Regions from separate parts of the Peribacillus sp. NPDC097198 genome, predicted to be linked through region 1. Evidence: riboswitches for the same ligand, from Rfam matches in the RefSeq annotation. Region 1 holds a riboswitch; the other holds the start of a gene.

Region 1 (16,409 bases):
GACTATATGGAAGCTGTTCTTTATTCACCTACTTTAGGCTATTATATGCGTGAAAAAGAGAAGATTGGTATGAACGGTGACTTTTATACATCTGGTAATGTTGGCGATGCATTTGGTAGGACCCTTGCTAGGTGGTTTGCCTTCTTAATGAAGGAAAGGGGGTTGCCGCCTTGTGTCGTTGAAATGGGGGCTGGAAATGGAAAGCTGGCCCATGACATTCTCAAGTATATGAGAGAAGAAGAACCAATGCTGTGGGAGGATTTTACATATATCCTAGTGGATAGCAGTCCTTATCATAGGAAACTGCAACAAATGCGGATACGTCCATGCGAACAGGTCGTTTTTGCCACTGATCTCGAAGACTTCCCAATAGTGAAGGGAATCTTGTTTTCTAATGAACTTTTTGATGCATTGCCGGTCCATGTTATCGAAAAGAAAAATGGAGAGCTTGTAGAAATATTCATCACGGTGAAAGAAGATAAATTAGTGGAAATAAAGGAATCCCTTGAAAATCAGGAAATCCACTCCTACCTGGAGGAGCATAATATTGCATTGAAAGAAAATCAGCGTTATGAGGTACCTTTAAAGATGGTAGAGGAATTTGAGAGAATCGTTAATCGCCTCCATGCGGGTATCCTCCTTACCTTTGATTATGGCTATACGGAACTGGAATGGGGCGAACCAGCTCATCAGCAAGGTAGCTTAAGAGGTTTTTATCAACATAACATGGTCAATGACATACTCCAACGACCAGGGGAAGCGGATCTGACTACGCATATCCATTTTGATACCCTAATCAAACTTGGGACTAACCGGGGTCTATCCTTGAGAGATCTCCTGGTGCAACGGGACTTTTTACTGAAAGGGGGAATTCTTGAAGGGCTGAGGGATCACGAAGGAACAAACCCATTCTCCGAACATGCTAAGCGTAACCGTGCGATACGAAGCTTAATCATGCCTGGAGGCCAAAGTGAATACTTTAGGGTTTTAGTACAAACAAAGAATATAGACGAAAAGGTGAAATTGTTTCGTGAATGAGACATGATAAAACCCATGGACCAAGAGTCCATGGGTTATGTATTTTGCTCTTAATGTGCAGCGCCTGGGGTCATCATAAATACGCTCCAGTAGGAAAATCCTGCAAAGAAAACGGTAAGATAGGCACCGAAAACGTAAATATACATGCGTTCAGACAACTTCAGGTAACTCAATAGTACAAAAAATCCGGTTTGTGCGAAGAAAAGTAAAGATGTTTGGTACATATCGCCAAGATAAAAGAAAATTGCCATAACCCCTGTCCAAAATCCACAAACTCTAAACATGCGTTCCATCTGAATACCTCCCTGTGTCTAGTCGTGTTCATACTAAATAATTATAAATGAAATTGTAAGGTAATGTAAAGGATGCCTTTTGTTTCTAGGCGAGGATGGATGCCTTATAAGAACATGTTACGCAATTTTCCATCATATTATCCAATTCCACGATGTGGACATTGGTAAACAACGACTCAAACATTCCTTTTAAGAAGGAGTTATGCATGGTGCAGATAGTGCTAGGGTCAATTTTGGCAACTTCTTTAAAGGGACAGTTATAAATTCTGAAGTGAATTTTATTTTCCGCCTCATCTGCCTGTATTTCAGGAGAGAACCCTGCAATTGATGCTGCATTTTTAAGCATGTTGACTTTTTCATCAAAGGTCAAGTCATCGATGGAGGTTGATTTAAGTTTGATTTGTTGGTGGATCAACTCTTCTCCAAATGTTTTTCCAGTTTCATAGAGCGCCTGTATGCCTGCTTCGCCGAGTGTCATCATAGTCTGGATGGCAATTTTTGAAAGTAACTGATAATCCCTGAAAGGAAAATGAAGTTGAATGACTTTATCCGATAAGTGGTAAATCCTGCTCGGACGGCCACCTTTTCCAGTTTTCCGTGCCTCTGAAGTAAGCATATCAACATCTTCAAGTTTTGATAAATGAAGACGGGCAACATTTGGATGGATTTCAAAGGAGTCTGCAATTTGCTGGACGGAGACTCCTTGATGATTATTCACGATATATTGATAGATATAATATCGGGTTGGATCGGCTAATACGTTGGTAATTCTTAACGTTTGTTCCATTGTGCCCTCCTAAAATTCCAAGTTTAACTAATTATATTATAATACAGGCAAAAAAAATTGGAATGAAAGAAAGAACAAATTTCCCTTATTTAAGAAAAAGTTCACATTTCAATTGGATTTATAGTGCAAATGTATATACAAACATTATACAAATGTTGTACAATTCCATTATGGAAATCAAAAACAATAATTTGTGAACGGAGAGTGATGAAGGATGAATCGATTAACTTTCTATTCTTATCCAAGTTGTACTTCTTGCCGTAAAACAAAGAAGTGGTTGAAAGCCAACCATGTTAGCTTTGATGAGCGTCATTTATTCAAAGATACACCGAATGAAGAAGAATTGAAGAGAATACTTGAATTAACAACCGAAGGAATGGATGAGGTATTGGCAACAAGAAGCGAAGCGTACAAAAAATTAAACGTGAACATTGATGAGATGATGCTTTCCGATGTACTCCATCTATTGACGAATGAGCCTAAATTATTGAGACGTCCGATTCTCATAGACGGTGAAAAGTTAGTGATTGGTCATAATGAAGATGCTTTACGAAATTTGGTTTCCCATAACTCAGAATTGAAAATGAGCATATAAGTCTATTCTCGAATTTTTTTTCGAGAATTTTTTTTATTTAGAAGGAATTTGTCTTATAACGTCGAAATTCTACTACAAGAAAATCTGGAGGTGATGAATGATTGATATCAACTGAAAAAACAGCAGAAAAAATCCTTACCAGTGCCATTAGACTCTCGGCATCGGACATCCACGTTTTACCACGCAAGGAAGGCCCACTTATTCAATTTAGAATCGACAACAGGCTCGTACCACAAGAAACCCTATCCTTTTTTGAAACCGAGAGGCTCATTTCCCATCTTAAATTTCTTGCCGCAATGGATATTGGCGAGAAAAGAAGGCCCCAAAGCGGAGCCATTACCGTCAATCTCGCCAATAAAGTGGTTGGACTTCGCCTTTCCACCCTACCCACAGCTCACTCCGAGAGTTTGGTTATCCGTTTAATTCCTCAACAGAATATCCTACCTCTAGAACAGTTATCCTTATTTCCCAATACCGCTCAAAAACTGATAGCGCTTTTGAAACATTCCCATGGGATGATCATTTTCACGGGTCCTACTGGAAGTGGGAAAACGACAACATTATACTCCTTGCTTCATCATGCACAAGAAATGATTAACCGAAATGTCATCACGCTTGAGGATCCTATAGAAAATGAATCTGATAAAGTGTTACAGGTCCAAATTAATGAAAAGGCCGGCATTACGTATTCAGTCGGTTTAAAAGCGGTACTTAGACATGATCCCGATATTATCATGGTCGGGGAAATTAGGGATTCCGAAACGGCAAAGATTGCAGTACGGGCCGCATTGACCGGGCATCTAATCCTTACTACTATGCATACAAGGGATGCTCAAGGAGCCATTTCTAGGCTTCTAGAGTTCGGTGTAAGCTGGCTGGAGATTGAACAGAGTTTGATTGGTGTGACGGCGCAAAGACTGGTGGAATTGAAATGCCCGCATTGTGAGGGCGAGTGTGCACCCGATTGTTCCATGACCTACCGAAATAAAAGGGCCAGCGTATATGAGTTGCTGACTGGAAAAAGTCTAGCGGAAGTCTTGAAGGTGACGAAAGAGGAAAAAGGAAAGGGGAAAGCCACCTATCGTCAGCTGAAAGACGAAATTGGGAAAGCGGTAGCGATGGGCTATGTGAATCTCGATGAATTTGAACGGTTGGTTTACGAAGAAACCAAAAAGTAAATGGACGTTGAAAGAACAGGCTGTCTTTATAACGAAGCTGGGCGAATTATTAGCTCATGGTTATCCTTTAGCCGAGGCGATCCACTTCCTGGAATTTCAGGAATCCAAGAAAAAGGCTGGGGATTTCAATCAGGCCATTCAGGATTTAAGGAGTGGGCACCCTTTGCATCAAGTGTTGACGAATCTTACGTTTCATCCAGAGCTTGTAAGTTTTATATTTTATGGCGAACAATATGGCGACCTTGATCGAGCATTGAAGGAAGGTGGGGACTACTGGAAGAAACGGACGGAAGATACAGAAAAAGTGAAAAAACTCATGATCTATCCGATTTTCCTGTTCTTTTTTGTGAGCATTGTATTTTATGTACTGCAAAGTGTCCTTCTCCCCAAGTTTCAGACGATTTTTCAGACGATGAATGTTAAACAGAATATGATCCTGAATGTGTTGGCTGCATCCTCAGTCATCCTCCCGCTGATCCCCTTCATCCTACTTGGAATGCTCCTTATCTTCTATTTATTCAAACAATTCTGGTTCGACAAACTATGTCCATTAAGACAACGGCGATTATTGATGAAGATTCCGTTGGCAGGACCCTTCATCAAGTTGTATGAAACGTATTTTTTTGCAAGTCAGTTCAGCGGTCTCCTCGCTGGTGGACTTTCTATTAATGAGAGCATTAAATTATTCTCCGTAAACCAGCAGCAACCATTTTATCAAAAGCTTTGCTCCATCATTAAAGATGATTTAATGGAGGGCAGGTCGCTAGAAACCATCTTTCAAGAGCAACCGTACTTTGATAAGAACTTGTCGATTATCGCAGCGAATGGACAAAAGTATGGCAGGCTTGATTCTGAGTTACTCCATTACAGCCGTTTTTTATTGGAAAAGATTGAAGAGAGGATGAACACCATCATGAAAGTCATACAACCTCTTCTTTTTTCTATAATCGGGCTATTGATTATTTCTATTTATATGGCTGTCTTATTGCCGATGTTTTCTCTACTAGATGGAATATAAGGTACAAGAAAAAATGGGAGGTGAATCTGCTCAGAAAATATTGAGTGCATTCTTGTTATTTTCGTAATTAGCAGATTAATATGAAGAAATATTTAAACGAAAAAGGCTTTACGTTAATTGAAATGCTTATTGTATTGCTCGTCATCTCGATTCTGCTGATTATCACCATACCGAACATCACGAAGCATCAATCGACCATCCATTCTAAGGGGTGTGAGGCTTTTGTCAAAATGGTTCAGGCCCAAGTCCAAGCTTATGAGATAGACAATTCCAAGTTGCCTTCCGGTATTAATGATTTGGAAACTCAAGGATACCTTAAACAGAAATCCTGTCCGAATGGGGACAGCATCAGCATTGACAATAAAGGAAAGGTTACAGTCGTTGAGTAGAAAATTCGGGGAGGATAGCCCTTCCTCCGGAGGATTCACCATGTCCGAGACCCTGATTGTCCTTGTGGTATTTATTCTATTAAGCACTCTAGGCCTTAACCTATATCCAAGTTTTTCAAAGGGAATGCACAATAAGATGTTCCTTAATCAATTGAATGAAGATATTTTTTATGCACAACAGTATGCAATAAGTCACGAAAGCTTAATTTATTTCTATGTGGATAACGATATTTACACGATTTACTCTTATAAGGAAGAAGTGATACTAGAGAGAAAGATACCGCCGGACGTACAGTTCATGAATGGGACATTAGGGGCTTCTTTTTATTTCAATCAATATGGAAATGCTTCAAAAGCCGGTACGATGACCATTGATACTTCAAAGGGGAAATACAAGCTGGTGGTCAATATCGGTAAAGGGAGGTTCAGGATTGAGAAACAGTAAAGGATACGTCTACTTAGAAATGATAGCCTCTTTTTCCATTTGTGTATTCCTAGTGATTTCCATGCTTCCTATTCTTGAAGATTCGATGTCCAATCGTAAGAACGTAGTTTTGAGGGCGGATGCCCATCATTTGCTGTATGAAAGATTGTTGGCATATATGGATGGGGAAATACAGGCTATCCACGAAGAAATTACGTACCAGGAAAAATCGTATGAATTGACCTGGAATGTCCAAAAGGAGTTTCCGGATATGGTTGAAGGATGTGTCCGATATGAAAATGCAAAGGGGAAGTATGAATCGATTTGTGATGTTGCGAAAAAGTGAAGGGTTTACCATGATTGAAATGCTCTTTTCCTTAATGATCCTGCTGACCCTTTCCCTTTTTATCCTCCAGTTTTTCTCAATCATTCAATCCCAGATAGGAACAAAAAATAGAATACATCCTAAAGAGTGGGAGATCTTTACGTTGCAAATGCAACAGGAAGTCAGAAGCTCCAAAAGCCAGGATGTTGTGGGGAATAAATTATATTTACTTTCAGGAGAGGATTTGTCTTTAATCGAGCAATATAATGACAAGCTTAGAAGACGGGTTAACGGGGAGGGCCATGAGGTCATACTCCAGAACATTTCGAATGTGAAGGTTGAAAAGGATGGCAACGTCATCGTGCTTAATATAACGGATAAAGCAGGTCAGACCTTTATACGAAGGTTCCATCCCTTCATTAAAAGTGAGTTGGTGGCTGATGAATAATCAAAAAGGAGTCATATTCCCAATGGTTATGATTATAGCTAGTATTTTTATCATGTTCACGATACTGATGATTGATCAATTCGTTATTGATAAAAAATTTTATAAAGAAGTAGAAGAGACCTTACTTTCCGATCACTTAGTGCATCTGGCCGTTAATGAAGTGACAGCCGAATGGGAGGATGAGGTACCCAAAAGCATTCAGGGGGAAATCGCCTATCCTAATGGTGATGTTCACTATAGGTTAACGAAGCAGGATGTGCGATATGCCTATATCGAATTTTCTTCTATCACCAAAAATAAGCGAACAGGCCGAATCATCATTCTATATGATAAAAAACTAGGTAGAGTGATAGAATGGATAGAAAAACTGAAGGACTAACGTGTCGATTTGTGGTGAATACGAATATGGAATACGAATATGGGGCATACTTGGTCATGGGTGATAATGTATGTCTACGAACGCTTATATCAAATATATTACACAACAAATCGTACAGTATTTCAATTTAACCAAGAGAGAAAGAAAAGAAAAGCGCCGTCATCGGAAAGAGGATAAGGAGCCTAGAGTTTCTCACTGGTTTGGAATTGTCCCTTTCGCAGTGTCCATGTTCATTAAAAAAGTCAAAAAAAGAAAGCAGATGTCTTGAATTCATAGACATCTGCTTTTCTTAATGATTGGCTAAAGAGACCATTATGCTAATGATTGGTCGGATAAATAGAATAGCCCGCCATTGATGATGGTAATTTGGATATTTGGCTCATATTGGGCTTGCAATGCCTGTTTCTCAGTGAAGTAGCTTTCGCTTTTCTCTTCCATATCCTTATAAAAATGTTCCAATAGATTCAAGTCTGTCTGCCACCGTTCCATCGCTTCTTCCGCCCAGGTATGATCATCATTCTCGAAGCTTTTACGAATATACGTATCGAGTCTGGATAGCCCGCTTTTAGGCATGATCAAGGGGGAAAGTGTAAAAGAATAATCCGGTATTTTGGGAGTGACCTTGACCGACAGGAGACGCTCATTGAATCCTTCTATGAATTCACCGGAAATTAAATTAAGTCCTATGGACATGAAGATATCTTTTTTTCTGTCACACTGATAAGAGATTTTTACATTTTGGGTGAGCCAAGGAAAAAGTGGACTTTGGCCCGTCTTTAAGGGAGGCCTATCCTCAAAAAGCCTGATGAAACCTGCCAGCCTCTTGGTCGACTGGATAATTTGGTGGAGCCGTGGCGAACCAAAATGAATGATTTCCCCTTTCAAATCAGGCGGTGCCAGTTCGGGATGGGTGATGAACGTAAGCATGCCAGGATTCGGTATCCCACCGGTTTTTTCGAGATAGTGCCAATAAAAAGGTCTGTTCATGAGTTCCTTATCCATTTCGATCGTTAACTGAACAGTGAGATATGAAGAGGTATTTTCCAACACTTCACATGCGTTGGATTGAAAGTAGGTTATTAAAAAATCATGAATTTCCTGTTGCTGCATGGATTTCACCATCCTTCATAGCTTGTGCGAACTGAATCATGGAAGACAAATTATCCATTTTAATTTTCATTTCTCCTTCTGATTTGGACTCTCCGACAACATCAATTAAATATTCCTCGATATTGTTAATATCCAACTTCGTTAAAATATCATCCAATTCTCCAATTACCTTTTCAAATAAGTGGATTTTTTCATAAAGCAATTTCAAAATATGCTCTTCGACTGTATTTTTAGTGGCAAAGTTATAAATCATGACGTCTTCTTCTTGACCAAGTCGATGAATCCGTCCAATCCTTTGTTCCAACCTCATTGGATTCCAAGGCAAATCAAAATTGATCAAGTGATGGCAAAATTGTAGGTTGATTCCTTCTCCTCCGGCTTCGGTGGCAATCAATACCTGGATTTTCTTCTGGAATAGTTCCTTCATCCAATCTTTTTTACCACGCTTAAACCCTCCGCGGAATGGAACGGATGAAATGCCATGCTGTTGCAGGTACCATTGTAGATAAAGCTGTGTAGCGCGATATTCGGTGAAAATAATGACCTTGTCATCAATTTTCTTAATAAGTTCCAAAGCCTTCTCTGCCTTTGAATTTTGTTCGGTGAGGTTTACTTTCTCAAACAGATCATCTAATCTTGCTTCAAAGTCAGCCGATGGTTCTTTGTATTTTTCCTTCATATTCTTCAATGTATAGTAGACTGCTTCTCGGCTGCTGCATGCTTCCCTTTGAAGGGTGAGTGAAGAAAAAGCACTTCCTTTTGTTCCGTCTGATATTGGTTTAAACTTCGTTACGGCATCATACAAGGCTTGTTCAGTTGGTGAAAATTCAATGATGATCGTCTCTACACGCCGTTTCGTCCATTCAATACCAGTATCGGCACGTCGGTTTCTTATCATGACCGTATTGACAAGCTCCTTTAAGTGCTCATCTTCTAGAATGTTCCGGCCTTTCCCTTTGTATTTTTCGGAAAAGAGTGCGGCATTTCCTAGGTGTCCAGGCTTTAATAATGAAACGAGATTAAAGATTTCCTCGATTTTATTCTGAATGGGTGTAGCGGTCAGCAACAAACAGAATTTCTTTTTAAGATTTTGGACAAATTCATAATTTTTCGTTTTATTATTTTTAAGTTTATGAGCTTCATCAATAATGATAAAGTCATATTCTTGATTGAAAATGATATCCCGATGGGGGGCTCGCTTAGCCGTATCGATGGAGGATATGACGATGTCGCATGATTCCCATACATAACTCTTCCTTTGAACGACTGCAGGAATATGAAACTTCGTATTCAGTTCGAAAGCCCATTGGGTGACAAGTGATGCGGGTACAAGGATCAAAACCTTTTTAACCAGTCCCCGAATCATATATTCTTTTAAAATCAATCCCGCTTCGATAGTCTTACCAAGACCGACCTCATCAGCCAATATGGCTTTGCCATTCATCTGTTCAACCACCTGACGTGCAGCCTCTAATTGATGGGGAAGGGGAGTCAGTTGTTGAAGGTGCTTAGGCGCTTGTAAGCCTTCGAAATCAGGAATAATTAGGTTCTCTTCCATTTGGATGGCCAGTTTATAAAGATCCCAATTTCCCCATGGACCGTCGTTTTCCATCTTTTGCAGAAATTCATCATTCCAATCAGAACTGAAGGATATATTGATTTTCATTGATTCTTGCTCCTTCTTAAAACATAATTTTCTTAGTTTCTTTAGACCATGAACTTTTTTATAGGTTAATAAAATCTTTCTCCACGAAAGTTATTGCAGAGTAAAGTATCTTAGGGTAGGATGTAAATATATTTAGAAAATTGCAATAGTACTGAAGTTAGAAGGAAAATATTCTTCTTGGATAATAATTTTAGTTATTATAGTATTAGCATTTGGATAGTGCTTTATCCAAAGATCAACAATGAGCAGATTGGTACCCATTTCACGCAAATGGATGACCATCAGGTGGGGAATTTTCAGTCTTTTCCATCAATATGCGGGTGAGGATAAGGGGAGAGACTACCATCTACATATGTAGCGCCGAAGGAGCAAACTTAGCAGTGAATCTCTCAGGCAAATGAACTCTTATCGGACGCGACTCTGGAGAGCGCCAATTATTTAATGACGGCCACCAAAGGGGAAAACCTATAATAATAGGTAAACTTTCAGGTTTCAGGACAGAGAAAAAGCCATTTTGGCTTTCTCTGTCCTTTTTTGTGTCTTTTTTTTAAGGAATATCAGGTGAAAGAGAACAAGCAAAAAAATTGAAGGAGGTCATTTTTTGAGCGATTTAAAAAGAACGCCATTATTCGAGGTTTACAGTGAGCACGGTGGAAAAACGATCGATTTTGGTGGGTGGGAACTGCCCGTGCAGTTTACCGGCATAAAAGATGAACACGAAGCTGTGCGTACAAGAGGTGGCTTATTTGATGTGTCGCATATGGGAGAGATTGAGGTAAAAGGTTTCGGGAGCCTTTCTTTTTTACAAAAGATGCTGACGAATGACGTAGCCAAGCTGAAACAGGGCGGAGCGCTATACACAGCCATGTGTTATGAAAATGGGGGGACCGTGGACGATCTTATCGTTTACCAAAAAGCGGAAGAGGATTATCTGCTTGTGGTCAATGCAGCCAACATCGAGAAAGACTTCAATTGGCTTCAGGCGAATGGTATGGAAGGTGTCAGCATCAATAATGTTTCAAACGATTATGCGCAACTTGCTCTGCAGGGTCCTCGAGCGGAGAAAGTATTGCAGAAGATTACCGAGCAAACCGATTTAAGCACAATTGGCTTTTTTAAATTTAAAGAAGATGTCCACATTCATAATATATCCACGATGGTTTCACGTACAGGGTATACGGGGGAAGATGGTTTCGAGATATATTGCCGAAGTGAGGATGGTCCAGCCCTCTGGAGAAAAATTTTGGAAGCTGGTAAAGATGATGGGATACAACCGATTGGGCTGGGAGCCCGTGATACCCTTCGATTCGAAGCGAAACTACCGCTTTATGGTCAAGAGCTTTCGCCGGACATCACCCCAATCGAAGCGGGGATTGGTTTTGCGGTTAAACCGGATAAGGCGTCAGACTTTTTTGGAAAAGCCGTGCTTGCCGAACAAAAGGAAAAAGGGGCACCACGTAAGCTTGTTGGAATCGAAATGATTGACAGAGGTATACCTCGGCATGGCTATAAAGTATATAACGGGGAGAAACTCATTGGCGAAGTGACGACAGGGACTCAGTCACCAACATTGAATAAAAATGTAGGATTGGTCCTTATCGATAAAAATCACTCAAGTCTATCCACGGAAGTAGAAGTGGAAATCCGTTCTAAGAGACTGAAAGCCATTGTTATCCAAGCACCTTTTTATAAAAATACACGAAAATAGAAGGGAATGGTCCATAAGATGAAACATCGTTACTTACCGATGACAGAGCAGGATAAAAAAGAAATGTTGGAAGTTATAGGGGTCACATCCGTCGATGATCTCTTCAGCGATATACCAGAAAATGTCCGATTTCAAGGTGAATATGACATAAAACCAGCAAAATCAGAGCCAGCCTTAATGAAGGAACTATCGAAACTGGCTTCCAAAAATGCGGATTTGAAAAACTATGCATCTTTCCTTGGGGCTGGTGTGTATGATCATTATTCACCTGTCATCGTCGATCACGTCCTATCCCGTTCGGAGTTTTATACAGCCTACACTCCCTATCAACCGGAAATTTCTCAAGGAGAGCTTCAGGCCATCTTTGAATATCAAACGATGATATGTGAATTGACGGGTATGGAGGTGGCGAATTCCTCGATGTATGACGGTGGAACAGCCTTAGCCGAAGCGGCCATGCTTGCCGCCGGACAAACACGCCGGAAAAAGATTCTATTATCATCTACTGTCCATCCTGAATCAAGGGAAGTGGTGAAAACCTACGCAAAGGGTCAACGGGTGGAGGTCATCGAGATTCCTCATAAAGACGGAGTCACAGATATTGCTGCTTTAAAAGACCTGGCTTCGGATGATATTGCAGGTGTTATCGTACAGTACCCCAACTTCTTTGGACGCATCGAACCGTTGAAGGAAATGGAAGCAATCATACATAACGAGAAATCGATGTTTATCGTATCGAGTAATCCGCTTGCACTTGGTGCATTGACTCCGCCGGGAAAACTCGGTGCCGATATCGTGACAGGTGATGCTCAGCCATTCGGCATTCCTGCCGCATTCGGCGGACCTCATTGCGGATATTTCGCGGTCACGAAAAAACTGCTACGGAAAGTCCCGGGCCGTTTAGTCGGGCAGACAGTGGATGAGGATGGAAAACGGGGCTTCGTATTGACGCTCCAAGCACGTGAGCAACATATACGCCGTGACAAAGCTACATCCAATATTTGTTCCAATCAGGCATTGAACGCATTGGCAGCCTCTGTAGCCATGACTGCTCTAGGGAAAAAAGGCGTCAGAGAAATGGCCGTCCAGAATATTCAAAAAGCCCATTACGCAAAAAAGACGCTCCAAGCACAAGGAATTGAAGTGGTCTTTGAAGGACCTTCGTTTAATGAATTTGTCATTAAGTTGCCTCTTCCCTACAAAGATATCAATAAGAGGCTCTTTGAAAAAGAAATGATTGGTGGTTTTGACCTGGGCTCCGTTTATCCCGAGTTGAAAAATCATATGCTAGTGGCTGTAACGGAACTAAGAACAAAAGAAGAAATCGATGCATTTGCGCAGGAACTGGGGGATCAACTATGAATAATCAAGATCAATCACTCATTTTTGAAATCAGTACAGCCGGTCGAATCGGGTATAGCCTTCCTGAAATGGATGTAGCGGATATTCCACTAGAAGAAATCCTGCCTGTGGAATATATACGTACGGAGGAAGCCGAGCTTCCGGAAGTTTCCGAGCTTGATATCATGCGTCATTATACGGCTTTATCCAAACGGAACCATGGAGTGGACTCTGGGTTTTATCCACTCGGCTCCTGTACGATGAAATATAATCCGAAAATTAATGAAAATGTCGCCAGGTACAATGGTTTTGCCCATATCCATCCATACCAGGACTCAGAAACCGTCCAAGGTGCTCTAGAGTTGTTATTTGATCTTCAGGAACATTTGACGGATATTACAGGAATGGATCAAGTGACCTTGCAGCCTGCTGCCGGGGCGCATGGTGAATGGACTGGGCTCATGATGATCAGGGCTTTCCATGAAGCGAATGGAGATGTAAACCGTACGAAAGTCATCGTCCCCGATTCGGCCCATGGAACGAACCCGGCTTCGGCAACAGTTGCCGGACTAGAGACGATTACGGTAAAATCCAATGAATTCGGGCTCGTGGACCTTGAAGACTTGAAGCGAGTGGTAGGACCAGATACAGCAGCATTAATGCTTACGAATCCAAATACATTAGGCTTATTCGAAGAGGATATCCTGGAGATGGCACAGCTTGTCCATGACGCCGGTGGAAAGCTTTATTATGACGGGGCTAACCTGAATGCTGTTCTTTCCAAAGTGCGTCCAGGAGATATGGGTTTTGACGTTGTTCATTTAAATCTCCATAAAACATTCACTGGACCCCATGGCGGAGGAGGACCTGGTTCAGGTCCGGTTGGGGTGAAGTCGGATTTAATTCCCTATTTGCCTAAACCGATCGTGACAAAAGAGGGCGATCAGTTTGTCCTTGATTATGACCGTCCACAATCCATTGGAAGGGTCAAGCCCTATTATGGGAACTTCGGCATCAATGTAAGGGCTTATACGTACATAAGGTCAATGGGACCGGATGGACTTAAGGCCGTTACGGAGAATGCCGTCATCAATGCAAATTATATGATGCGACGTTTGGAACCATTTTTCGATTTGCCATATAATCGCCATTGTAAGCATGAATTTGTATTGAGTGGTCGGAGGCAAAAGCAGTTGGGAGTCCGTACATTAGATATTGCGAAAAGACTACTTGATTTTGGGTATCATCCACCAACCATATATTTTCCGTTAAATGTAGAAGAAGGAATGATGATCGAACCGACGGAAACGGAGTCAAAAGAAACACTGGACGCTTTCATAGATGCAATGATACAAATAGCCAAGGAAGCCGAAGAAACCCCTGAAATCGTTCAGGAGGCTCCCCATACCACGGTTATTAAACGCCTGGATGAAACATTGGCCGCTAGAAAACCAATTCTTCGTTATCAAGCATGATGCTGAAAAAACCCCTGCCAGATGGCGGGGGGTTTTTTATTTGGTAAAATTCATATGTATCTCGGGAAATAACATGCTTGGCCTGTTAAGCATGAGTTCCCTATTGAACAGTATGATATGTTTCAAAACCGGATAAGATGTAAGGTTTAGGCAATTGGCCTTATTTCTTCGCCTTGATCTTCCCTGTCCACATTTTGAAACCGCCTTTTAAGTGAAAAAGTTCCCTGTAGCCTTTTTTATATAGCATGGCTGCCGCTCTTCCGCTAATGATTTCACTTTGAGCATACAAGTATACAGGCTTGTCCTGCCTAATTTCCACTAAGCGGGTCTTCATTTGTGTCATAGGGATATTTCTTGCCCCTAAGATATGTCCATTATCAAAATCATTAGGTTCCCGTACGTCAATTAATTGAACTTTTCTGTAATTAGCGATAAATTCTTCCTGTGTTAAGGTTTTAACGATTTTACGTTGACGGAACCAATTAAATAGTGAATATGCAACGATGGCTACTATGATGATAATCAGTGTATATAAGATATCCAACCATAAAAACTCCCTTCTACCTAAACGAATACAGACAATGTCTATTATATAATTGGTTTCTCCAATAATCAAAAAAAAATTTATAAATATTTGGTGGAATAGCTTACTTTCTTTTTTACGTTGCTAAACTCTGGTAAACTACTACTTGTGAGTTTTTTTAGAGGGTTTAATAAGCCTACGTGAAAAGAGGGGTAATCGTGACGAAAGAAAAATGGGGATTCATTGATTCAGGCGATTGTTCACCTGCTTATAATATGGCAATGGACGAAGCACTCTTGAATTGGCAGAGTAATGGGGAAATCCCTCCCATGATCCGGTTTTACGGGTGGAACCCGGCTACATTATCCATCGGGTATTTTCAAAGGGCTGAGACCGAAATCGATTTGGCGGAAGTTGAAAGGCAAGGCTTAGGTTTTGTCCGTAGGCCTACAGGCGGTCGGGCTGTTTTGCATGAACATGAACTCACCTATAGCGTCATTGTCCCAGAGTCTTATCCGGGAATGCCGAATACAGTGACCGAAGCATATCGGGTGATTTCTGAAGGAATATTAAAGGGGTTCAGAAACCTCGGACTGGATGCCTATTTCTCTGTGCCTGAAACTGACCAGGATAAAGAGATGCTGAAATCTCCAAAGTCCTCAGTTTGCTTTGATGCGCCAAGCTGGTATGAACTGGTGGTTGAGGGAAGGAAAGTTGCGGGCAGCGCACAAACGAGACAAAAAGGTGTTATCCTTCAGCATGGAGCCATCCTGCTTGAACTTGATGAGGAGAAGCTATTTAGTGTATTCAAGTTCTCCGATGATAAAGTAAAAGAGAAGATGAAAAACAATCTGAGAAACAAAGCAGTGGCCATCAATGACATTGCTGGTAGAAAAATAACTATTTCCGAGGCGAAGGCAGCCTTTGAAAAAGGTTTTTCTGAGGGTCTGTCGATTGATTTGAAACCATATGAGCTGAGTGAAAAGCAATTACAGGAAGTGAAGGACATCGCCAAAAATAAATATGAAAGTGATGACTGGAATTTTTTGAGGTAGAAAAAGAGGGGAAGCGAGAGTCGGGAATAAATAAGTTTTTTCAGATTTGTGTGAACAAGCATGTATTCCTTGTAACGTCAGTGCTTTGAAAGAGGCGGGCAAAATGCAATGTTCAAATTCATTGAAATCTGTCTAATTTTTATTATAAATCGACATTTTCCTCCCTTTTACTAACTCAATTAATTGATTCACCGTTTGACAAAATTAAAAGACAATCAACCACAACACAATATATAGTGGCTAAAATAATTACTTAAACACTACATGTTGAATTTTGTGTTTCGCTATGATAAATTTAGTGTAACTTGTTAAGCGAAACGGACATGTAGGTTACATATTGATTTTTGCAACAAGAACGGATCTGAAACATGTAAAGGAGAGGGAATTATGTCGGTTGTAATTAAAGAAGCTTTAAAGGTTGATCTAGAAAGGTTGAATAAAGATATATCTTTATTTCCCCAAGTTCATCCTGTAACGGCTGATATGAAAATGATGCATAAGGGCGTGTCCCGTCTAGTTATGCTTGACCGTTATTCTTTTAAGGATACTGAAAAAATCACACTCTCTGCTGGCGATTTTGTAGTATTGACAATTAAAGAAGATCCGAAATTTCCTGCACGTGGTCTTGGCCATATCGTCGAAATAGATTGGGAATCG
Region 2 (16,409 bases), on a different contig from region 1:
CTATCAAGTTTTTAATGGAGCAAGCCCGGATGAGTATAAAGTTACGATATCGGTTAAAGATGCGGCGACGCAAAAAGTCTTTGACGAAGTCGTCTACCCGGATGATTTAGAGGGTGAGGAAGAGGTAGAGTAAACTTCCTGCGTGTTAAAAGTATGATATGAAGATAAGAGGCATGAGAGTACAGGAGAAATCCATACATCTCATGCCTTTTTACATGTACAAAGGCTAATATCCGTATTTTTATATGAGGTCACCTAATTGATGATTATTTTGATTATTCACTTTTTAGTCAATATCAGCTAAATGTTGGATTTGCAACAAGCCGATAAAATTGATGGTTTGTTTAGTTAATCAATCATTTTACACTAAGTTTCACAACAGTTGTTGTAAATTTAAAAGAATTAGAGGTAATTATTATGACTAAGGTGTTATTCATTACAGCAAATCCAAATGATGAAAATCGTTCGGCTAGTATGGCAGCAGGAAAAGCATTTATTGAAACATATAAAGATACAAACCCAACGGATGAAATCGTGACCGTGGATTTATTTAAGGAAGAAATTCCAAATTTGGACGCAGATGTTTTCAGTGGTTGGGGAAAACTTCGTGCAGGACAGCCAATGGACGCTCTTTCAACTGAGGAATTAGCGAAAGTTAGTCGCTTAAACGAAATTCTCGATCAATTTGTTTCAGCAGATAAAATGATATTCGTAACGCCGTTATGGAATTACTTATTCCCAGCAGTTCTGAAAGCATACATTGATGCCGTAGCTGTACCTGGTAAAACGTTTAAATATACAGAAAAAGGTTCTGAAGGCTTACTTCAAGGTAAGAAAGTGCTTCACATTCAAGCCCGTGGTGATTTTTATTCAGAAGGTTATCCTTTAGCACATTTAGAGCTAGGCAATCGCTATTTAAAACAATTGATGGCGATCATGGGCATTACTGAATTTGAAGGTTTATTTATTGAAGGACATGATGCCATGCGAACTAAAGCTGAGGAAATTAAAGCAGCAGGCATCGAGCGTGCGAAGCAATTAGCCCAAACCTTCTAATCGTTTATAATCTTTATATTGCAATTCGTGGTCCATTTGAATGGACCACGAATTGCTTATTTTTTTTCTGGAAATTCTTCTGTTATAATCGGGTCATTCAATTCATCCAACAAGTGTTAGAAATTATAGTGTTTTGAGAAGGTGGGTACGAATGAAAAAACAAGATCCACGAATCCAACGGACAAGGCAAAGTATCATGAATGGTTTTATGAGACTGATTAAACAAAAGGAATTTAGTGATATTACCATTGCTGATATTACACAAGAAGCAGAGATTAACCGTTCAACGTTTTACTATCATTTTATGGATAAATACGATTTAATCGATGAGATTCAAAGAGAAGTTCTTACGAAAGAAATTTTTAAAGAAGTAGCATTACAAGAAGTCATCGATGAACAAACGATTATTATGTCGCTACAGGCTATTATGAGTTCTCAAATAGATTTATCCCTACAATGTCAACATGCTCTTGAAGAATTTAAATCGAAAATGGACCATGAAATTAAACAACGATTGACGGAAACTTTACAAGCCTTATTAGATAAAGAGTATGGTGTGAAGGAAGAACATTATTTACTTGCTACATTTTGGAGTTGGGGCATTTATGGTGTTGCAATGGCATGTGTAGAGGGGAAAGAAACTTTGCATACGGCGGTAAACCGTTTGACAACTATGATTTTAGGCTAGTGTGAAGGTCACCCATATAGAACGGGTTAAGAAAAGACAGAGGCAATCAAAAGATTCTTCAAGCCATCATTCACCGGATTTTCTCTTATGATGTTTTCTGATACAAAAAGAACTGTCCATGTCATGATGGGCAGTTCTTTTTGCATCATTCATAATTCCTTTCAATTACGAAATGGGAACGGTCTCCCCTGAAGTAGGTTTTGGAGTATTCGATGACGCTCTGGTCGGCCTCGTACGTATGGGTTTCAAGCGAGAAACAGGGAGATCCATTGGGAATTTCCAGTTTTTCTGCAATGGACTCGTCGGCGAGGGCCAGTTCCAGATGTTCGATGGTTTTCAGGACTTTGAGATTAAACTGGTTTTTAAGCAGTCGGAAAAGGGATGTTTCACAGGCCTTCATATCAAGACCAGGTGTTTTATGCCACGGTAGGTAGGCGACTTCGTATTGAAGTGGGACGGAATCTACATAACGCACCCGAACGAGTTTATTGATGGGATCACCAATATCAAGGTCGAATCGTTTGGCAAGGGATGCGTTTGCTTCAATGACCGTTAAACCCAAGACCTTGGTGGAGGGGTTTTTGCCCTGCATCATCACCTGATCGGAAAAGTTTTCAACCGTGCTGGTAAGTGTTTGGCGTACTTTATTTTCTGAAACGAAGGTTCCCTTACCTTGAATCCGGTACACATACCCTTCCACGGTAAGTTGTTGAAGGGCTGTTCGGACGGTCGTCCTGCTCACTTCGAATGATTTACAGAATTCTGCTTCGGTCGGTAATTTAGTGTTTGGCTGATAATCCCCATTCTTTATCATTTGAACGATGGATTCCTTTACGGCAGAATGAAGGGCTGTCACTTTATTCGTGGTTTTCAACATGCTTCCTCCTAGACATTTTTCGCTACTTCTAGAGTATATCTTGTTACAACAAGAATCAACTATAAAGTTATTTGTAGTAACAAATTTAAAATTTGTATTGAAATTAGATATAAATGACTATACAATGGAATATATAGGTAATGACCAATGTTCCATTCAAAAAGGAGGAGATACATTCGTAAAAGGTGAACATAAGAAAAGGAAACACCTATTTACATCAAAAATACAGAATATTTAGAAATGAAAAGGGGAGAAATCTATGAATATCTTATTATGTTGTTCTGCGGGAATGTCTACGAGTTTACTAGTGACGAAAATGGAGAAAAGTGCGAAGGAACAAGGCATAGATTGCCGCATATGGGCAGTGTCTTCTACTGAGGTGGACAGAGAAATGGATAAGGCAGATGTCGTTTTACTAGGGCCACAGGTTAGGTTCCTGCTTTCTAAGATGAAGCAAGCAGGCACAGCAAAAGGCATTCCAGTCGATACAATCAATCCGATGTTCTATGGTTTGTGCAACGGGGAAGAAGTGCTCAAACAAGCTGTTACTTTGATAAAAGGAGAATAAGGATATGATGACTTTCATTGATAAGTACATTATGCCGGCTGCAGTCAAGTTGGGGAATAACCGACATCTGTTGGCCATTCGTGACACGTTGATTGGAATGATAGCGATTACAATTATCGGATCGTTCGCGGTTTTATTGAATAATCTAGGGCAAATCATCAAGCCATACGGAAGAATGATGGAAGCCATTTTCGGTCCTACCTGGACGACGCTTGGCAATGACATTTCATTCGGTACCTTTGCATTCATGACCATTTTTGCCGTTTTCGGTATATCTTATAAACTTGCTAAATCTTATGGAGACGATGGATTCGAGGCGATGCTCATTTCGGCGGCCTGTTTCTTCTTATTGCTTCCACAGATGGGATTGGTCTCGCTGACGGTTGATAACAAAGTCGTATCAGGCGAGGCAGCTGGCTTCATCAGTACCAATTACTTTAATGCAACCGCTCTCTTTACGGGGATTGCCGTTTCCCTTATTGCGACGGAGATTTTTGTAAGGCTTTCCAAACTCAAATTCTTGGTGATCAACATGCCGGAGGGTGTACCTCCTGCAGTAGGGCGCTCGTTTGCCAAATTGATTCCAGGCATGGCAACCATTTTCATCATCGGGGTGTTCGGATTGCTTTTCCGTATCGCAACGAATGGCCAGATCGTGAATGACTGGTTAAGTAAAGTGATCGTATCTCCGATGCAAGGGGCCGTGGATTCACTTCCATTTGCCATCCTTCTTGTCTTTTTCGTCCATATTTTATGGATGGTGGGATTGCACGGACCGAACATTCTTGGTGGAATCACGACACCGCTTTTTGAAAGTTCTGGCGTAAAGAATATTGATCTGTATGCAAAAGGCATTACAGATATGGACCAATATGGCGTCTTGGCCGGCTCGTTTCTTGATGCTTTTGTTTATCTAGGTGGATCGGGCGGAACGATGGGCTTGATCATTGCGATGATCATAGCCGGTAGAAGGCGGTATAAACAGATGATTGGGCTTGGTGGGGCCCCGGGACTTTTCCAAATCAACGAACCGATTCTTTTTGGGCTTCCCATCGTATTGAATCCAATCTGGTTGGTTCCATTCGTTCTAGGACCTATCATTACTACAGTCATTTCGTACTTAGCGGTGAGCAGCGGTCTGGTCTTCCCGATTGTAGCCAAAATCCCATGGGTGACCCCGCCGATTGTCGGAGGATTTTTGGCAACAGGTGGCCATGTTTCGGGGGCTGTCCTGGCAGGAATCAATCTCGTCATTTCAACCGTAATCTACTTGCCATTCGTGTATGCCCAAGTGAAAATTGATTCGAAAAATAAAACGGAGCTTACTAAGGATTCGGAATCAGAATCAGTAAGTCTTTAAGAAAGAAGTGGGGAACATGGAAAAAGAAGAATTATATCAGTTATCCTTCCAACTTGTTTTACACAGTGGAAATGCACGGAGCTTTGCGATGGAAGCCTTGCAAGAAGCCAAGAAAAAAGATTTCGAAGCAGCCAGGCAGAAGATAGCGGAGGCGGAGACGGAATTATTGCAGGCGCATAAATTTCAGACCCAGTTGATTCATGCGGAAGCGGGTGGCGAGAAATTAGACATCCCGATTATCCTGATACACGCACAGGATCATTTGATGACGGCGATGACTTTGAAGGATTTGGCGGTTGAAATGATTGAGATGAGAGAAGAGTTTCTTGGAGCCAACAAGATCAAGGAGGGGACAGCGGAATGAGTAAGGGGTTGAAAATCGTTACGATAGGCGGAGGTTCAAGCTATACGCCGGAACTGATTGAAGGATTCATTAAATATTATAAGGAGCTTCCTGTAAGTGAAATCTGGCTCGTGGATATAGAAGCTGGCAAGGAAAAGCTTGAAGTCGTCGGCGGGCTGGCAAGACGGATGGTGGAAAAAGCGGGAGTGCCGATTGATATTCACTTAACGCTTGACCGTAAGAAAGCTCTAGAGGGTGCCGACTATGTCACGACCCAATTACGGGTCGGGCAGCTGGCTGCCAGGGCACTTGATGAGAAAATTCCGCTGAAGCATGGGGTCATCGGTCAGGAAACGAATGGACCAGGCGGGTTGTTCAAAGCATTTCGGACGATTCCTGTCATTCTTGACATCGCCCGGGAGATGGAAGAGATTTGCCCGAAAGCCTGGTTGATCAATTTCACAAACCCTGCCGGCATGGTCACGGAAGCGGTTCTGCGTCATAGCAACATCACTAAAATCGTCGGTCTATGCAATGTGCCAATCGGGATGGAACGTGGTGTCGCCGAGTTGATGAAGGTGGAACCGGACCGGGTGCGAATTGATTTCGCCGGATTGAACCATATGGTATACGGGTTGGATGTATTCGTGGATGGAAAGAGCGTGAAAGAGGAAATTATCGATATGATTTCAGACCCGGATAAAGCGGTGACGATGAAGAATATCCATGCGATGGGATGGGAGCCAGAATTCCTTCGTGCATTGAATTTATTTCCTTGCCCATATCACAATTATTACTACAAAACGGGAGATATCCTGGCTCAAGAGCTGAAGGATGCAGAAAATGGGGAAACAAGGGCTGAGGTCGTACAAAAGCTGGAAACAGAACTATTTGAACTATATAAAGACGTCGATCTAGACATCAAGCCACCACAGCTTGAAGAACGGGGCGGCGCTTACTACAGTGATGCCGCGGTTCGGTTGATCCATTCCATGTATACGGATAAACGTGATATACAGGCGGTCAATACGATGAATTATGGTGCGATTGAAGGCATCCCGTACGATTCAGCCGTTGAAGTGAGCTGTGTGATTACGAAGGATGGTCCAAAACCGATTACGGTAGGTGAATTACCGGTAGCCGTTCGCGGACTCGTCCAGCAAATTAAGTCCTTTGAAAGGGTGGCTATCGAGGCTGCCGTAACAGGCAACTATGATACGGCCCTGCTTGCGATGACCATCAACCCACTAGTTCCAAGTGACCGGGTGGGGAAATTGATTCTGGATGAAATGCTCTTGGCGCATAAGGAATTTTTGCCGCAGTTCTTCGAGAATAAGGAATTACAAGGAAGTTTTCATGATTGAAGTGCTGGTCAATGCTGATGATTTCGGGTTTTCGCGGGCTGTGAATTACGGCATATTGAATAGCCACAAAAATGGAATAGTCAATTCGGCGACCATGATGATGAATGCAAAAGCGACCGATCATGCCATCAGAATTGCCAAAGATCATCGCACGCTTAAGGTGGGCATCCATCTTGTCCTGACATGGGGACGGCCGCTGCTACATGATGTGCCTAGCCTTGTAGACAGAGAGGGAAACTTCAAAAAGCAAGATGAGGTATATGGGAACCCGGGTAGTATTTCCTTGGAAGAGTTGGAGAGGGAATGGTCTGCCCAGATTGATAAATTCATCGATTTGGGGATGATGCCGACCCACTTTGACAGTCATCATCATGTCCATGCGATCCCGGCCTTTTGGCCGGTCGTGAAAAAGCTTTCCGCCCATTATGGGCTACCAGTCCGAAAAGCGGGACCCCATTTTCAGGACATTGAAACAGTGACCGATACATTCCTTGACGATTTTTATGGGGAAAAGGCGGCCGTCGATTACTTTCAAACCCTTAACGAGCGGATTAGTGAGGGCAAAAGCGTGGAGGTAATGACCCACCCAGCCTACCTGGATGATGATTTGCTCCAGCATTCCTCCTACAATCAAGAAAGGCTCAAGGAAACGGCCATCTTGATGAAAGCCACATTGCCGGAAGGATTCATTCTCCGGTAATGATCGGTTCAGGAAGGCCCATTAAGACAAAAAAAGCAATCGGATCTCAGTTTTCACTGAGGTCCGATTGCTTTTTTTTATACTTCTTTAACCACTACGGATTTAACTTCGCCAACTACCAGCTTCTTGAATGCGAGGCTGACAACCATCATCACGATAAAGTTCACAGCCAAGGCGATGATTCCGACATTCAGATCCTTCGCCGCTTGTGGCAAGGATGGGAACAGCGTGCCGATTGTCGATTGGCTGATGGTGATGTAGGTGACGATGGCCAATCCACAGATGATACCCGCTATTGCCCCATATTTATTGATAAAGTTCTTCTTTTTCAGGCTGAATAACAGGGACGGGAATAGTTGTGTAATGAAGCTATATCCCATCAAGATCAAAGCAGACATCGTTTCTCCGCCATTTAAGGTGAAGTAAACGGATATGAGTGCAATCACGGGAACGAGTAACTTGGCCAAACGTACCACATGCCGGTCTGATGCTCCAGGATGGAGTTCCTTATAGACATTTTTCGCAAGGAGCGTAGAGACGCTCATCAACAGCATCGATCCTGGTACTAATGCCGTCAACATGCCAGCCGCACCGATGACTCCTATAAACCATGGATCAAAGGTCTGTATCGCAAGGCGCAATAAGGAAAGGTCGGCATCGGCGCCTTCCAGTCCAGGCACTTTCAAAATCGCTGCAAATCCTACAAAAAAGACAAATAGTAACATGAGCGTATACAGTGGACTGATGATGGCATTTTTACGAAATGTTTTTCCGCTCCGGGCCGTATAGACGGCACTGAATACTTGGGGCCACATGTAAAAACCAAATACGAGCAAGATGACGGTCGAGATGAACCACGAAACGCTAAGACCTTGTTCGGGCAGCGTCAGGAAACCTGGTTTGGCGGCATTTATGGTCTCAAACATCGGTTGAAGACCTCCAAAGTAATGAATCGGAAGATAAATGCCCAGGAATGCGATGATGACGATCATCATGATGTCCTTGATGACGGCGGTCCAGGCTGATCCGTGAATGCCGGAAATCATGACATAAATGGTCAGGCTGATAGCTCCAAGCCACACAGCGGTGGACATGGAAATGGCGCCATATGATGCTTCGGAAACAATGATCCCTAAGCCTTTGAGCTGTACGACGACGACCGGAATCATCGATACCACGCCGACAAGGGCAGCAAGAATCCCTAGAGTTGGGCTCTTGTACTTGCTTACGAAGAAATCGGATTGTGACATAAGCCGATTTTCTTTTGCGTATTTCCAAATGGCCGGAAGTAGCCAATAGGATAATACATAAGACAAGGTAATATAAATGAGGACGTATAAAGCGGGCGCACCCTTTCCATAAGCCCAGCCGCTTCCTCCAAGGAAGGAGAAGGTTGTGTAAATTTCCCCTGCCATCAATAGAAAGACGAATATGGCACCAAAACCGCGGCCGCCCACCGTCCATTGTTCCAGGTTCATGTCTTTTCCTTTTGTCGAACGGATCCCAAGAAAAATCGATAAAAGTAAAAATGCTAAAATAATGATAAGAGCAATATTCATTCTTCTTCACCTTCTCGGTTCCTAGGATCCAACTTATACATGACGGCTAGAGTGACGGAAGTGAGCACGACCCACATCGCCATCCAAAACATATAAAAAGGCATCCCCAATACATAAGGTTCTACTTTATTAACAAAAGGAAGAAACCCTAATATGCCGATAAAAGGAACGAGTGTAAGAATATATAATACTTTCATGAAGCAACCCCTCCATTCTAAATATGTTTCACAGATTATGATGTTTTTCTAAAAAAATGTTTCCGTAATACCTAGTACCTTACACTAATTCGATAAAAAAATTAATAGTGTGGCAGAAAAAAATATTCGTCACGCTTCATTTTACTCTCTCATTTAATCACAGGAAAATGGGATAGGAAGGTAGACTTCCGTATCCCAAAATTCCTCGTTCATTTTTTTCGATAGTTATATATGACAACTAAAAGAATGAACCAAAGCGGTGTCAGCAATAATGACGGCCTGGTCGCCTCAGCAAACAGCATGACGATCAAGATGAAGATAAACAGCCCTAAGATTACATAGTTGATGAAAGGTGTTAAGGGAGCCCTGAAAGTGGACGTAGCCCTTAAGTCCGGACGTTTTTTCGTATACCGGATATGGGAAATCAAGATGATGCTCCAGACCCATAGGAAGCAGATTGCACTAATCGTTGTCACGATGGTGAAAGCTTGCTCCGGTATGATTTTACTTAATAATGCCCCAATGGAGACAACGATGGTAGACGTAACCAATGCATTGCTCGGAACAGCACGTTTATTTAATTTCTTAAGTTTTGCAGGTGCTTCGTTATTGTTGCTCAAGGTATAAAGCATGCGGCTTGTTGAAAACAATCCACTGTTTCCGGCAGAAGCGGCTGATGTCAACACGACGAAATTGATAATCCCTGCAGCAACCGGAATCCCGATCAAGGCGAAGACCTCCACGAATGGGCTGCTCGCGGCATCGAGCTGTGTCCATGGATTGACGCAAAGGATGACGGTGATGGCACCGATATAGAAAAGCAATATCCGGACAGGGATCTTATTGATCGCTGACGGGATGTTTTTTTTCGGATTGGCGGTTTCGGCCGCTGTCACTCCAATGATTTCGACACCAACAAAGGAGAAGACGACTAGCTGTAGGGAAAGCAAAAAGCCGGATGCGCCGTTCGGGAACATGCCCCCATGACTCCAAAGGTTGTTGAGGGAAACGGTTCCTGTATCGGTTTGGAAGCCAATGATGAGTAAGACAATTCCCACAACGATCAAGGCGACGATCGTGATGACTTTAATGAGGGAGAACCAGAACTCCAATTCTCCGAATAGCTTCACGGTCAACAAATTCAATCCTAGTAGAATCACCAAGCAGGCAAGTGCAGGGATCCATTGCGGAATGTCGAACCAATATTGCATATAGACCCCGACAGCGATGATATCGGCCATGGCCGTCATGATCCAACAGAACCAGTAGGTCCAGCCAGTCACGAAACCAGCCCACGGTCCGATGTATTCCGTGGCGAATTCGGTGAATGAGGAATATCCCGCGTTGGACAACAGCAATTCCCCTAAAGCCCTCATGACGAAAAACAAGGCAATCCCGATAATCAGATACGAAAAGATAATGGAGGGTCCCGCCAACTGTATGGCTTTTCCGGATCCCAAAAATAACCCGGTCCCGATGGTTCCTCCTATGGCGATGAGTTGTACATGTCGATTTTTCAAATCCCTTTTCAATTCTTGTTTAGCCAATTTGTGCGCCCCCGTTGTTATAATTCTTGAATGTGAAGTACATGGTCCGTTGATTCCAATCGATCACCAGGGCAATGAATCTGTCCAGTTTAGTAGCGATTTCACTTCGTTTTTTTAGTGATGATTGAAAAAAGACAATAAAAAAAGAGATTGGAAGCTACCAATCTCGAAAGGTTAAAGAATAACAAATATTCGTTACTCTTCTGTCCTTTTGCCTGAGATTGTGAATCCTTCGGCGCTGCACGTGTGTACAGTCTCTCCAGAAGCTGCTCCTGCTATAGTGTGATCCATAGCATTCATCGCTTGCTTAGTATGTGGTTGTCAATAAATGATCGCTGTGAAAGATGAAATTCTTTTTGGCAACTCATTTATTCTTTTAAAATAATAATGGAATTCTATCACTATTTTGATTTTGGGTCAAAGGGATATATTGTAAATGTGGTGGGGGGTGAATCTATATGACCAGTTTGATGCCCAAAAACGATGCGAACCCCGAATCAGTTTGATAAGAACATTTTTTCATAGTCCCTTTTAAGAATGGCCATGATGATCTCGTCCGAATATTTTCCGTTGAAATATAAAGACTCTCGTAAAATCCCCTCTTTGATAAAGCCAACTTTTTCATAGGCTCTAATTCCACGTAAATTATGGCTGAATACTTCCAGTTGCAGACGATTTAAAGCCAATTCTTCAAAAACAAATGCTAAAACAAGTCGGATAGCTTCTGTACCATACCCTTTGCCCGTTAATTCAATGGCATTCATCGAAATTCTAAATCCTGCCTTTTTGTCCTCTTCGTCCATATCAGAGATGGATAATTCCCCGATCATCCGATCGCTTTCGTTTAAGCAAATGGCTAGATCATGGCGTGATGGATCTTCACGTACATTCTTTATATGACATTGAAGCTGCTCTAAAGTGAATATAGATTTTGTTCCTGTCATATACCGTATCTCCTCATCCTTTGTATTTTCTAAAAGGATAGGTGCATCCGATTCTTTTAAATAGCGGAGATAGATTCTTTCTCCTATTAATTTCATTGTCTTTCCTCCTCTCATTAACGTCGATACTTACTTTCAATAGTACATAGGATTTCTTCACACGTATAGGGAGAGAACCATTACCAATCATGTCCTCCTATCCATTGCTTCTAGACGGCCAAAAGTGTTTTTCCTAAAAGTACATTTGTATTTCTACGGAATATTTATTATTATAAGATAAGGAAATGCTTTTGTGAGTAGAGTTCTTTAGGAAGCATTGTAAATCTATTAAATTACTTATCTTAAATAAGGATTAGAGAATCGTCATTTTATGCTTGTACATCTGGGGGAGTTATCATGTCAAATAAAGAATTAACTAGAGGGCTAGAGGCACGTCATATTCAGATGATTGCCTTGGGCGGTACGATCGGTGTTGGGTTATTTATGGGATCTGCCAGCACAATTAAGTGGACCGGCCCCTCTGTCATGCTGGCGTATGCCATCGCGGGACTTTTTATCTTTTTTATCATGCGTTCGATGGGGGAAATGCTGTACCTGGAGCCTACTACGGGCTCATTCGCAACGTTTGCGAGTGATTATATCCATCCATTGGCAGGATTTGTAACTGCTTGGAGCAACTGGTTCCTATGGGTGTTGGTCGGCATGTCTGAAATCATTGCCGTAGGATTATATATGAACTTTTGGTTCCCTGAACTGCCAGCTTGGATTCCGGGAGTGGTGGCCATGGTCATCCTTGGCGCCGCTAACCTCATTTCCGTCAAATCCTTCGGTGAATTCGAATTCTGGTTTGCACTGATCAAGATCGTTACCATCATCTTGATGATCATTGCCGGTCTAGGTCTTATCTTTTTCGGGATAGGGAATGGTGGGGAGGCAATCGGCCTTTCCAATCTATGGGCTAACGGCGGTTTCTTTACGGGGGGATGGAAAGGTTTCTTCTTTGCCCTTTCTCTTGTTGTGGCATCTTATCAAGGCGTTGAACTTATCGGGATCACTGCTGGTGAAGCAAAGGATCCGAAGAGTACCATTACTAAAGCAATCCAAACGATCATTTGGCGTATATTAATCTTCTATATCGGCGCGATTTTTGTCATCGTCACGGTATTTCCTTGGAATCAATTAGATGAACTTGGAAGCCCGTTTGTATCGACCTTTGCAAAAATAGGCATTACCGCAGCCGCGGGCATCATCAACTTTGTCGTGATCACGGCGGCGATGTCAGGATGCAATAGTGGGATTTTCAGTGCAGGGCGCATGCTTTATACCCTTGCCTTGAACGGGCAAGCGCCAAAGATCTTTGCAAAAATATCGAAAAGCGGAGTGCCGGCCTATTGTACAATCGCTGTCATGTTGGGCTTGGCCATTGGTGTTGTCCTGAACTACCTGGCTCCACCGGAAATATTCCTGTATGTGTACAGTGCAAGTGTGCTGCCCGGGATGATTCCATGGTTCGTGATTCTTATTAGTGAGCTTAGGTTCAGGAAGGTACGAGCTGAGGAAATGAAAAACCATCCATTCAAAATGCCTTTTGCCCCGTATACCAACTATGCAACGATTGCCTTCTTACTATTGGTATTGGTCGGCATGTGGTTTAACCCGAGTACGCGACTCTCCTTGATTGTGGGCATCATTTTCCTAGCAATCGTTGTAGCCTGTTACTACCTACTGAAAATGGATAAGCGGGTTCCCTTAGACGTGAAGGCGAAAGAGGATGTATCTGCGTAATCTAGAGTGTCGGAAAAAGTTATGCTTCGTGCATAGCTTTTTTTGTTTGACCGATATAGTGAGGGAGTTGACCGATAAAAGCGGCCATTTGACCGATAAACCTTCCAACTTGACCGATAAAATGAGAAATTGACTGATATATGTAATTTATTGTAATGTTGGACGCTTGAATATAAGATGAAGAGAAGAAATATACATACAAAGAAGGTGATTCGATTGAGAAAAGTGGAGAGGATTTTTAGCATTAATTCTCTGGTTAAGGAATTATGGGAAAGTCAGCCGGATATGAGATTCCTTCAATTGTTGGATTGGATAGAATCGGAGTACTCGAAACAGAATGGGGGCTTTGGGCAAGGAAATTTGTTCAAACGGGATTCTTATCAAGCCGAGGAGCCTTTTTCTTATATCGATTTGTTTTATCTTGAGGACGAGCTGTTAGAGCAGTTTTTACTGCAGTTGGTAAAGGATACTGAGACTAGGCTTAGGCTTGAGAAGGTTCAGGCTGAAAAAGGGAGTAAACATTGGATTCAGCAATTCGTAAATAACAGGCAAGGGGAATTGAACCATCTTATTTTGATGAGTTCGCCTTCCTTGCTGACTTTCCTTGATAAAGAGCGGTCCATCCAGTGGAAGTCCCCATTGCGGGAAACGGGTTACCAAGAATACAGAAATGAATTTTTGGAGCTTGAAAGTGTGAGGCGGGGCAGACGAATCGAGCTGGAGAAATATTGGCCAAGGATGGGTCCGCAATGGGATGGATATGCCACGGTGGCAGGGAAAGATGGTCAAAAAGGGTTTTTGCTAGTGGAAGCGAAGGCCCATTTGAAAGAAATGGCTTCATCGATACGGGCAAAGGATCTGGACAGTAGATTCCTGATAGAGAGTACCATGAAGGAAACAATGGAGGCCATGGGTTCCCGGGCCCCTATGGAAGTCTGGCTGAACCGTTATTATCAGTTGGCGAATCGTTTGGCTTTTTTATATATATTGAATGAGAAAATGGGGATTCCAACGTGGCTGGTCCTTGTGAATTTTCTTAAAGATGATACCCATATACCTACCGGTTCTGTGGAATGGGTAGAACATTACCAAGAAGTTTTTAGCGAAATGGACATTACATCCGAATCGAATCCATTATTTGATAAGATCGTCACGGTCTATCCAAGTTGTAATTGATATGTGGAAAACTTAGGGAGAGCTTAATCCTCGGCTCTCTCTTTTAATTGGTACTTATTGACAATGGTAAAAATATGAATTATACTTTTAATTAACCAGTGGTCAACAAGGAGGATATCATGTCACCAAGAAAATCCGTTACACAGGAATTAACACGGGAAATGATAATGGACGCAGCACGGAATCTCTTTGTGGCGAAAGGGTATCAGCATGTTTCCATGAGGCAGATTGCGAAAGAACTAGGGTACAGCCATGGCGCTCTTTACTATCATTTCAAGAATAAAGCGGAGTTGTTTTACGCGTTAGTGGAAGAACATTTCGCCATGCTCGATCAAAAACTGGATGATGTGATGCACCAAGCCATCCCAAATGGGGAAAAGCTAGAGAACATTCTTTTGGGCTTCATTGAATTCGGGCTGACCCATCAAAGCCATTATGAAATCATGTTTTTGATCAAGGACGAAGAAGTACAGAACTTCATCAATCAAGGGCCACACAAAACCTATGAAAAATTCGCCCAGATTATTTTCACTTTATGTGAGAACAAAGTTTCCATCCAGCATATTTACAGCATCTTTTTATCCTTGCATGGTTTTGTCACGCATTATTGCCGTCATGTCACGACGTATGAGGAAGTAAAGAATCTAGCTGTGTTGCACGTGAAATTTTTAACAAAATCAATTAGCTGATTTTTTTTACCACGTATTGACCAGTGGTTAAATAAAAGGGAGGGCGTCCATTATGAAAAAAGCATTGGTAGTAGGAGCTTCAGGAGGAATGGGGTATTCAATCGTCAAGGAATTATCAAACAGGGGGATCTCGGTGACGGCCTTTGCACGCACCCGCAGTAAGCTGGAAAAACTTTTCGGAAATGATTCGAATGTGACGATCCATACGGGAGATCTATTTCAAGTGGAGGATTTAGAAAGAGCAGCCCAAGGTGTTGACGTCATATTCCAATCAGCGAACATTCCCTATTCAGAATGGGATGAGAAGTTAGTGGTCATGATGTCCAATATTATGGAAGTGGCAAAAAAGAATGAAGCGAAACTTGCCTTTGTCGACAATATTTATGCCTATGGACGCAGTTCAGGGAAAAGCGTGACTGAAATGAAGGTTAAACATCCCCACACGAAAAAAGGAAGCATCCGCCTGAATGTCGAAAACCTGATTAAGGAATCAAACATTCCTGCAATCATTGTTCACTTTCCTGATTTCTATGGTCCCAATGCGGAAAGTTCTTTACTGCATTATACGCTTAATAATGTCATTAAAAATAAGAAGGCCAGTTATGTGGGCGACCAAAGCATTGCCAGGGAATTCATATACACCCCGGACGGAGCAAAAGCCATCGTTGAATTGTCCCTTAACGAAGAAGCGTACGGTCAGAACTGGAATATACCCGGTCATGATGTGATTACTGGAAAAGAACTAATCAAGATCATTCGCGACATAACGGATTATCAAAAAGGAGTATCCACCATTTCAAAGAAGATGATTCAATTCTTGGGGATCTTCAACTCCCAGATGCGTGAAGCGGTCGAGATGTATTATTTGAATGAAGAACCGGTTGTGTTGAACGGGGAAAAATACGAAAAGCTGATTGGACCGGTGCCTCGGACTTCTTATCGTGAAGGGGTGATCGAGACGGTGGAGTATATGAAAAGCCATGCATGAAAAAAACACGGCGTAAGAACGCCGTGTCGGTAATCCCTATAATCAACCTTTCCCAGCTTCGAATCCAGGGTATTTGGTCATGCCGCCATCCGCATATAGTGTCAAGCCGGTGACGTAGCTGGATTCCTCGGATGCGAGCCAAACCGCACATGCAGCGATTTGTTCCGGTTTTCCGATATAGCCCATCGGAATCAGGTCGATGACTTCTTGTGTCGCCTTTGGATCATTGAATTTCTCGGCGTTAATCGGTGTATCGATCGCTCCAGGGGAAATGTTATTCACGCGGATTCCTTTTGGCGCATATTCAAGGGCAAGTGTTTCGGTCATCATTTTGACGCCACCTTTACTTGCTGCATAGTGAACAAAATGTGGCCATGGAATTCTGTCATGAACCGAAGACATATTGATGATGTTTCCTTTAATATCATGTTCTAACATATAACTGATTGCATCCCGACTTGCTAAAAACATGCCGGTAAGGTTGACGTCGATGACCTTTTGCCAATCTTCTAGCGTCAGTTTTTCGCTTGGCACTTCATTTTCAATGCCGGCATTGTTGACCATGATGTCG

Evidence for each region. A riboswitch is a leader RNA that binds a small molecule or an ion and turns the genes downstream of it on or off. The one in region 1 is predicted to bind glycine.
Region 2: linked by a shared signal. The riboswitch ahead of ACIQXQ_RS16940 (amino acid permease) and the one ahead of gcvT (glycine cleavage system aminomethyltransferase GcvT) in region 1 are both predicted to bind glycine.

What each region holds. Positions count from the first base shown of each region.
Region 1 covers NZ_JBIWDO010000004.1:23,782-40,190, forward strand. The annotation lists gene ACIQXQ_RS07835 (class I SAM-dependent methyltransferase) at 1-1,038, shown strand, start outside; gene ACIQXQ_RS07840 (DUF2626 domain-containing protein) at 1,089-1,331, opposite strand; gene ACIQXQ_RS07845 (helix-turn-helix transcriptional regulator) at 1,417-2,118, opposite strand; gene ACIQXQ_RS07850 (Spx/MgsR family RNA polymerase-binding regulatory protein) at 2,333-2,713, shown strand; gene comGA (competence type IV pilus ATPase ComGA) at 2,815-3,891, shown strand; gene comGB (competence type IV pilus assembly protein ComGB) at 3,851-4,909, shown strand; gene comGC (competence type IV pilus major pilin ComGC) at 4,990-5,298, shown strand; gene comGD (competence type IV pilus minor pilin ComGD) at 5,339-5,743, shown strand; gene ACIQXQ_RS07875 (hypothetical protein) at 5,730-6,068, shown strand; gene comGF (competence type IV pilus minor pilin ComGF) at 6,016-6,495, shown strand; gene comGG (competence type IV pilus minor pilin ComGG) at 6,518-6,874, shown strand; gene ACIQXQ_RS07890 (YqzE family protein) at 6,945-7,142, shown strand; gene ACIQXQ_RS07895 (YqhG family protein) at 7,187-7,984, opposite strand; gene ACIQXQ_RS07900 (DEAD/DEAH box helicase) at 7,962-9,650, opposite strand; glycine riboswitch at 9,971-10,065, shown strand; glycine riboswitch at 10,069-10,153, shown strand; gene gcvT (glycine cleavage system aminomethyltransferase GcvT) at 10,252-11,358, shown strand; gene gcvPA (aminomethyl-transferring glycine dehydrogenase subunit GcvPA) at 11,377-12,720, shown strand; gene gcvPB (aminomethyl-transferring glycine dehydrogenase subunit GcvPB) at 12,717-14,174, shown strand; gene ACIQXQ_RS07920 (rhodanese-like domain-containing protein) at 14,335-14,718, opposite strand; gene ACIQXQ_RS07925 (lipoate--protein ligase family protein) at 14,916-15,752, shown strand; gene ACIQXQ_RS07930 (vitamin B12-dependent ribonucleotide reductase) at 16,140-16,409, shown strand, end outside.
Region 2 covers NZ_JBIWDO010000010.1:95,170-111,578, forward strand. The annotation lists gene ACIQXQ_RS16885 (hypothetical protein) at 1-133, shown strand, start outside; gene ACIQXQ_RS16890 (FMN-dependent NADH-azoreductase) at 418-1,056, shown strand; gene ACIQXQ_RS16895 (TetR/AcrR family transcriptional regulator) at 1,208-1,744, shown strand; gene ACIQXQ_RS16900 (GntR family transcriptional regulator) at 1,890-2,618, opposite strand; gene ACIQXQ_RS16905 (PTS sugar transporter subunit IIB) at 2,881-3,189, shown strand; gene ACIQXQ_RS16910 (PTS sugar transporter subunit IIC) at 3,194-4,549, shown strand; gene ACIQXQ_RS16915 (PTS sugar transporter subunit IIA) at 4,566-4,913, shown strand; gene ACIQXQ_RS16920 (6-phospho-beta-glucosidase) at 4,910-6,256, shown strand; gene chbG (chitin disaccharide deacetylase) at 6,249-6,956, shown strand; gene ACIQXQ_RS16930 (sodium:solute symporter family protein) at 7,034-8,515, opposite strand; gene ACIQXQ_RS16935 (DUF3311 domain-containing protein) at 8,512-8,712, opposite strand; gene ACIQXQ_RS16940 (amino acid permease) at 8,922-10,259, opposite strand; glycine riboswitch at 10,453-10,532, opposite strand; gene ACIQXQ_RS16945 (GNAT family N-acetyltransferase) at 10,757-11,299, opposite strand; gene ACIQXQ_RS16950 (amino acid permease) at 11,597-12,985, shown strand; gene ACIQXQ_RS16955 (hypothetical protein) at 13,202-14,161, shown strand; gene ACIQXQ_RS16960 (TetR/AcrR family transcriptional regulator) at 14,281-14,850, shown strand; gene ACIQXQ_RS16965 (SDR family NAD(P)-dependent oxidoreductase) at 14,903-15,838, shown strand; gene ACIQXQ_RS16970 (glucose-1-dehydrogenase) at 15,881-16,409, opposite strand, start outside.